One region of the Streptomyces sp. NPDC048269 genome, then DNA from elsewhere that is predicted to be linked to it. Evidence: riboswitches for the same ligand, from Rfam matches in the RefSeq annotation. Region 1 holds a riboswitch; the other holds the start of a gene.

Region 1 (3,837 bases):
CCAGGTGAGCCGCAGGCCGCTCACGGGCGGCTTGGCCAGCTCCGCGAGGGTCGTCGGGTACACGGGGATCGGCGCGCCGGGATTGCGCCTGAGCCGCTGCTCCTTGTGGAAGTAGATCTTGGCGAACTCCGCCATCGACCCCGAGGGTCTGGTCCGGGCCCCGACCGGATTCTGGAAGACGCCGTCGGCGAAGTTCGGCGAGCGGTGGATCCGCTCCAGCCGGGCACCGGACGGGTCCGCGCCGAAGGCTTCGGGCCGCAGGGCGCGCAGCCGGGGACGCAGGGGACGGGAGCCGGTCAAAGCGCCTCCTGGGAGGGTGGGGTCAGGACGGTCGTCGGTCTACGACCATCCCAACGCACATGTACCCCGAAGGATTCCGCTTGTGGCCCCCGTCGTCGGTGGCGCCCCCGCCTCCACCTCTGCCTCCCCGCCCCCTCTGCCTCAGCCCCCTGTGCCTCAGCCTCCCCGCCCCCCTATGCCTCTGCCGCCTAGAGCGGAAGCAGGTCGGGTCGCTTCGCCTCCACGTGGTCCCCGGAGGACTCCCCGCGCAGCCGCCGGCCGATCCACGGCACCAGGTGCTCGCGCGCCCACTGGATGTTGTCCCGGGTCACGTCCACCGACCCGCGCGGCCGCTGCAGCGGCCACGGCTGGTCGGGGTCGGTGGGCACCTCCAGCCCCAGCACCTGGGCGGCGCGCAGCGCGACCCGTGTGTGCCCCTCGGGCGAGAGGTGCAGCCGGTCGGCGTCCCAGGCCCGCCGGTCCTGTACGGACTTGAGCGACCAGAGGTCGAGCACCGGGCAGTCGTAGCGGTCGGCGATGGCGCGGACGTGCGCGCTGTACGTCGCCACCTTGCCGCGGAGGTGCTTGAGGACCGGCATGCCCCGGGTGTCGAAGCCGGTGGTGATCATGACGTGGCCGATGGCCCCGGTGAGGTCGGCGACGGCGGCCTCGAACCGTTCCGCCACGTCATCGGGGTCGCTGCCGGGCCGGATGATGTCGTTGCCGCCCGCGCAGAAGGTCACGAGGTCCGGCGCGAGCTCCTTGGCCCGCGGGACCTGTTCGGCCACGATCTGGTCGAGGAGCCGGCCGCGCACGGCCAGGTTCGCGTAGCGGAAGTCGTGCTCGTCACGCTGGTCGGCCAGGAGCACGGCGAGCCGGTCCGCCCAGCCGAGAAAAGAATCCCCGGGTCCCGGGTCCCCCACGCCCTCGGTGAAGCTGTCCCCGATCGCCGCGTACGAGCCGATGGTCTTGAGTGTCGTCGTCGCTGCCACAGGACGACATCCTTCACTCCCGTACACGACCTACGCCAACGTAAGCAGGGGTTGACGGACCGTGATCTTTACCACGCGGGGGATAAGGAATACGTACACGTGAGGCCGGGACCCCCCTCGGGCCCCGGCCTCACGTGTGCCGGCGTTCCGACGGCGGGTGCCGTCAGATGCTCACGCCCTTCGAGCGGAGGTAGGCGAGCGGGTCTATGTCCGAGCCGTAGGACGGGCCCGTGCGGATCTCGAAGTGGAGGTGCGGGCCGGTCGAGTTGCCGGTGGAGCCGGAGAGACCGATGCGCTGGCCGCCGGTGACGCTCTGGCCCGCCGAGACGGACAGCTGGGAGAGGTGCCCGTACTGCGAGTAGGTGCCGTCCGCGTGCTGGATGATGACCTCGTTGCCGTACGCGCCGGCCCAGCCGGCCGAGACCACGGTGCCCGCGCCGACGGCCTTGACGGTGGTGCCGGAGCTCGCGATGAAGTCGACGCCGGTGTGGTAGCCGGAGGACCACATGCTGCCCGCCACCTTGTACTGGGTGGAGATCCCGCCGCTCACCGGGGCGACGAAGCCGGAGGCCGACTGCTGCGCGGCCGGCGCCTCGGCGGCGGAGTCCTGCTGCGCCGCCGCGGCCTTCTCGGCAGTCTTCTCAGCGGGCTTCGGGGCGGACTTCGGAGCCGGCTTCGGAGCGGCCTTGCGGGCCGGGGCGGGGGCGGGGGCGGAGTCGACCGGGGCGGCGGCCGGAGCCGCCTCGCCCTTCGCGCCGAGGGTCAGCTTCAGGCCGGGGTGGATGAGGGAGGGGTTGGTGCCGACGGCCTCGCGGTTGTCGGCGTACAGCCGTTCCCATCCGCCGGAGAGGTGGCGCTCGGCGGCGATCTTGGAGAGGTAGTCGCCCGGCACGACCGTGTAGACGGTCGGCGCGGCCTCCACGGCGGCGGGCGCGGCCTGGAGCGAGAGGGGAAGCTGCGGGGCCACGGCGGGGCCCGCGACCGGCAGGGCGGCCGGAGCACCGGCCGCGTGGGCACCGGCGGCGCCCATCAGGGGCAGCGCGAGCGCCGCACCACCGGTGCCTGCGACGGCGAGGCCGCGAGCCATGGAACGGGACTTGGGACGGCGGTGCTTGCCCTTTGCAGACATGGCGAATTCCTCTCCGTCGCCTGCGAGGTGAGCTGTCGGGTTCGGACTGGAGATGTCCGGCCGTCCATGTGCGGAACATGTACGACTTCACCCCGAGCCGTCCCGGAACAAAGATCCGGGGCAGCGGCTTACCTGGTTCCCCCGCTCCTGCCGCGCGCGTGAATAGTCGGGTGCGGTTTCCGGGCAGTGGCAGGATTCGGCGGTCCACCCGGATCGATCGCGAAGGTAATCCCATAAGGCGGTACGCAACAAGCCGTGAATTCCCTGACGGAATCACAGGGATGAAGGACCGACGGAATTCCGGTCACCCTGCGTCCATTCCCCACCGCCAACAACCGCCCCGGCCGGGCCATTCGTCTTTTGTGATCAGGCACGCACGGTCACCGTATGATCTGGCTCACGGGGACGTGTCCGATCTCGCCGCTGTTTATGGCAAGTTGGCGCCAAGTGGCGTAATTCGGACAGATGGACAGGCGCCCCACGACGAAGCGGAGGAGTTCCCTTGACCCAGCAGATACAGGAGCCGGAGTTGTCCGGTGTGCGCAATTTCCGCGATGTGGGTGGATTGCCGACTTCTGATGGACGAAGGGTCAAGACGGGACAACTATTCCGAAGCGGACATCTCGCACATGCCACGGAAACCGATGCAGAGTTCCTCGCCTCGCTCGGTCTCCACACCGTTTTCGACTTCCGCAACAACGCCGACCACGCCCTGGAGGGGCCGGACGTCGAGCTGCCCGGCGTGCAGAACGTCAACATCCCGCTCTCGGATCCGGCCGACGGCCGGGAGTTCTGGAAGATGGTCCGCGACGGCGACCTCGACCAGCTCCGCTCGATCCTGGGCGACGGGAAGGCCGCGGCCCGGATGGCGAACTCGTACCGCGGGATCATCAAGCACCGCACCGCCGAGCACGGCCGGGTGGTGCACGCCCTCGCCGAGGACAGCGTCCCCGCCCTCCTGCACTGCGCGGCGGGCAAGGACCGGGCGGGCCTGTCGATCGCCGTCACCCTGCTCGCGCTGCGCGTCGAGCGGGAGGCGATCGTGGCGGACTACCTGGAGTCGAACGCCCCGCACCGCCGCTACCGGGTACGCCGCAGCGGCGCGTCGGCCGAGGCCCGCTCCCCCGAGGTGATGGAGCTGCTCGCCCCGCTCTTCGACGCCCGCGCCGAGTACCTGGAGGCGGCCTTCGAAACCATCGACGAGCACTGGGGCGGCGTGGACCGCTACCTGGCGGAGGGTCTCGGGCTCACGCCCGAGACCCTCGGCCGGCTGCGGGACCGGCTGCTCGACTGACGACGGCGAGGCAGGCCGTCACGGATGCCGACGGCCTGCCGTCACCGGTTGCCGACGGCCTGCTTCACCAGGATCCTGCCGAAGTCCCACATCAGCCCCGACCCGCCGTGCGCCTCGTCCATGACGTCCCGGAAAGCGCCGAC
Region 2 (3,837 bases), on a different contig from region 1:
ACGCGCACGCCGACCACCCGGGCCTGCGGGTCTCCCTGGAGGTCCCGGCCTCCCGGCTGCCCAAGGCGCTCGGCCTGCTCGCCGAGGCCCTGCGCGCGCCGGCCTTCGCCGACGCCGAGGTCGACCGTCTGGTGCGCAACCGGCTCGACGAGATCCCGCACGAGCTGGCCAACCCGCAGCGCCGCGCCGCCAAGCAGCTCTCCAAGGAGCTGTTCCCGGCCTCCCTGCGGATGTCCCGCCCGCGCCAGGGCACCGAGGAGACGGTCGCCCGGATCGACTCCGCGGCCGTACGCGCCTTCTACGAGGCCCACGTACGCCCCGCCACGGCCACCGCGGTGGTCGTCGGCGACCTGACCGGCATCGACCTCGACGCCGTGCTCGCGGACACCCTGGGCGCCTGGACGGGCGGCACCGCCGAGCCCCTCCCGGTGCCGCCCGTGACCGCCGACGACACCGGCCGCGTGGTCATCGTGGACCGGCCCGGCGCGGTCCAGACGCAGCTGCTGATCGGCCGGATCGGGCCGGACCGGCACGACCGGGTCTGGGCGGCCCAGGTGCTCGGCACGTACTGCCTGGGCGGCACCCTGACCTCCCGCCTGGACAAGGTGCTGCGCGAGGAGAAGGGGTACACCTACGGCGTGCGCGCCTTCGGCCAGGTGCTGCGCTCGACCGCCGACGGCAAGGGCGCCTCGATGCTCGCCATCAGCGGCTCCGTGGACACCCCGAACACCGGCCCGGCGCTGGAGGACCTCTGGAAGGTGCTGCGCACCCTCGCGGAGGGCGGCCTGACCGATGCCGAACGGGACGTGGCGGTGCAGAACTTGGTGGGCGTGGCCCCGCTGAAGTTCGAGACGGCCGCCTCGGTCGCCGGAACCCTCGCCGACCAGGTCGAGCAGGAGCTGCCGGACGACTACCAGGCGCAGTTGTACGCGCGGCTCGCCGAAACCGGGACGGTGGAGGCGACTTCGGCGGTCGTGCAGGCCTTCCCGGCGGACCGGCTGGTCACCGTCCTGGTGGGCGACGCGGCGCAGATCGAGGCGCCGGTGCGCGCCCTCGGGATCGGCGACGTGAGCGTCGTCAGCAACTGACGTAATCCGTCGGCCAACTGACCGGCACGAAGAGGGGCTCTGGCGGGCTTGTCCGCCGGGGCCCTTTTTGTCCGTTAGGCGGAGAGGTTGCTTTATGTGGTGTGGCGTACGCAACAAAAAGGCGTGTCTGTTTGGCGATTGACTGATGATCCGCCTAGCGTCACCCGTGCTGTCCGTCAGTTGTACCCGCCGCATCCGTGGCACCGGGCAGCGATCGCCGAGTCCCCGTCAGGCGCGAGCCTGGGGAGCCGGGGACCCACATGCGTCCCTGGGGTGAATCGGGCCGCCTCGCAAGAGGAGGCCCGTAGGAGACCTTCCTGCTCCGAACCCGTCAGCTAACCCGGTAGGCGAGAAGGAAGGAAAGGATCAGCCCCTTCATGGCGTTTGGCAGTCGTCCCGCCGGCTCCGGTAAGCACCGTGGTTCCAGCCGTCTGAGCCGCAAGACCGCCGGTTACGCCGGCATAGCCGCCCTCGCCACCACTGGTGTCGTCGGCTCCCTCGCCGCCCCGGCCTTCGCCGCCGACAACGGCGACCACCACTCCGCCCAGGACAACGCGCTCGGCGCCGTCGTCGTGGCCGAGGACCTCCAGGGCGACATCCAGGACCAGGCCGCGTCCCAGCAGCGCGCCGCGGAGCACGCCGCAGCCCAGGCGCAGGCCGAGGCCGACGCCAAGCAGCGGGCCTCCGAGGCCAAGCGCCTCGCCGAGGCCAAGGCGAAGGCCGAGCGCGAAGCCGCCGAGCGCGCGGCCCGCGAGGAGGAGCGCAAGCGCCTCAACACCTTCGTGGCGCCGGTCGACGGCTCGTACGTCAGCACGCAGTACAAGGCGGGCGGCGGCATGTGGTCCTCCGGCAGCCACACCGGCATCGACTTCCACGCCGCCTCCGGCACCTCCGTCCACGCGGTGGGCGCCGGCGTCGTCGTCGAGGCCGGCTGGGGCGGCGCGTACGGCAACAACGTCGTCATCAAGCACAACGACGGCACGTACACCCAGTACGGGCACATGTCCTCGCTGAGCGTCTCCGCCGGCCAGCAGGTCACCGCCGGCCAGCAGATCGGCCTGTCGGGCTCCACGGGCAACTCCAGCGGCCCGCACCTGCACTTCGAGGCCCGCACCGGTGCCGACTACGGCTCGGACATCGACCCGATCGCGTACCTGCGCTCGCACGACGTCAGCCTCTGATCCGCGGCGCACCGCGCGACACCGCTCCACCGAAGGCCCCGGCTCCCCGAGCCGGGGCCTTCGCGGTGCTCCGCCGGGTAAATGTTTCGCATTTCCGGCCGCTCTCGGAAATTATCGTGTGTTGCAATAGAGTCGCAGCACGCACATGCGTGTCCATTGAGCGTGGCAGTCGGAAATAGGCGGAGGTCCGGTCTTGCGTATTCCTGCGCACGCGGTATGCACGGCAATTCGTGACGACATCGTCTCCGGGGTCTTCGAACCGGGCGGCAGGCTGACCGAGGAGGTGCTGGCCCGCCGGTACGGAGTCTCGCGCGTCCCGGTGCGCGAGGCGCTGCGGACCCTGGAGTCCGAGGGATTCGTGACCACGCGGCGCCACGCGGGCGCCTGTGTGGCCGAGCCGACCGATCAGGAGGCGGCCGACCTCCTGGAACTGCGGATGCTGCTGGAGCCCCTGGCGGCCGCCAGGGCGGCCCGGCGGCGCACGGAGGCCCACCTCAAGGTGCTGCGCGGGCTGGTCAGGCTGGGCCAGGAGCGGGCCAGGCGGGGCCAGGGCGAGGATCTGCGGTCCCTGGGCGGCTGGTTCCACGAGACGCTCGCGCAGGCCTCCGGGAGCCCCGGGCTGATCGCGCTGCTCACGCAGATGCGGCACAAGGTGGCGTGGATGTACGTGGTGGAGGCGCCGGCCCGGCCGGTGGAGTCGTGGGCGGAGCACGGGGCGATCGTGGACGCGGTGGCGCGGGGGGACGCGGAGCGGGCCCGGACGCTGACCGCGGTCCACGCCGACCGGGCGGAGGCCGCGCACCGGCCGCGGCTCCGGTCGGCCGTGAGCACTACGCAACCTGCCGTAAACATGGCGAGCGGCAGGCATTAACAGGGCTCGTGTACAAAGAGGCGTATCCGGGGGACGCTGCCTGAATTTCCGGGGGGCGTGCATGTGCTGCGCCTAATTCCTGCGGAGCCGAATTATCGCGCTGCCCTGCCGTGTTTTCGTGCTTCCGGTATTTCGCGCCGGGTTTCTCCGTGCTGCCGTGTTTTCGTCTCGTCTTCGGTATTCCGTCGACCCCGAGCCGGATCCGGAAACCACGGAGCCGCGGCCCCGGGGTGGTGGGGCCGCGGCGTCCGCGGGCGTACTGCGTGGGTCGAACCCGAAGGGTCAGACGGTCTCGGGGAGCTCCTCGAGGCCCTCGGCGACCAGCTTCGCGAGGCGGTCCAGCGCGGCCTCCGCGCCGTCGGCCTCGGACGCGAGGACGATCTCCTCGCCGCCCTGGGCGCCCAGACCCAGAACCGCCAGCATGGAGGCGGCGTTGACGGGGTCGCCGCCGGCCTTGGCGATGGTCACCGGGACGCCGGAAGCGGTCGTCGCACGGACGAAGATCGAGGCGGGACGAGCGTGCAGGCCCTCGGCCCAGCCGACGTTGACGCGGCGCTCTGCCATGGTGATGCCCTTCAGGTTCTTACGGTTGTCTAGACCAGTCTCTCACGACGCCCGGAATGCTCCGACCGGCCTTCGGCCCGGATGTGCTGCCGTTCGGCCTTCCCCAGCTTGCACCGTTTTGTCCCGGCTTGCC

The links. A riboswitch is a leader RNA that binds a small molecule or an ion and turns the genes downstream of it on or off. The one in region 1 is predicted to bind cyclic di-AMP.
Region 2: it holds a riboswitch for cyclic di-AMP, as region 1 does, so the genes downstream of both, AB0D48_RS05200 (M23 family metallopeptidase) here and AB0D48_RS05705 (LysM peptidoglycan-binding domain-containing M23 family metallopeptidase) in region 1, are expected to answer to the same signal.

The regions. Positions count from the first base shown of each region.
Region 1 is NZ_JBEZLW010000004.1:7,561-11,397, forward strand. Features, by position in the region: gene AB0D48_RS05695 (MBL fold metallo-hydrolase) at 1-300, opposite strand, end outside; gene AB0D48_RS05700 (SGNH/GDSL hydrolase family protein) at 489-1,271, opposite strand; gene AB0D48_RS05705 (LysM peptidoglycan-binding domain-containing M23 family metallopeptidase) at 1,435-2,400, opposite strand; cyclic di-AMP (ydaO/yuaA leader) riboswitch at 2,405-2,612, opposite strand; gene AB0D48_RS05710 (tyrosine-protein phosphatase) at 2,903-3,694, shown strand; gene AB0D48_RS05715 (aspartate aminotransferase family protein) at 3,736-3,837, opposite strand, start outside.
Region 2 is NZ_JBEZLW010000003.1:252,645-256,481, reverse strand. Features, by position in the region: gene AB0D48_RS05205 (pitrilysin family protein) at 1-1,088, shown strand, start outside; cyclic di-AMP (ydaO/yuaA leader) riboswitch at 1,294-1,452, shown strand; gene AB0D48_RS05200 (M23 family metallopeptidase) at 1,466-2,269, shown strand; gene AB0D48_RS05195 (GntR family transcriptional regulator) at 2,463-3,140, shown strand; gene AB0D48_RS05190 (HPr family phosphocarrier protein) at 3,423-3,704, opposite strand.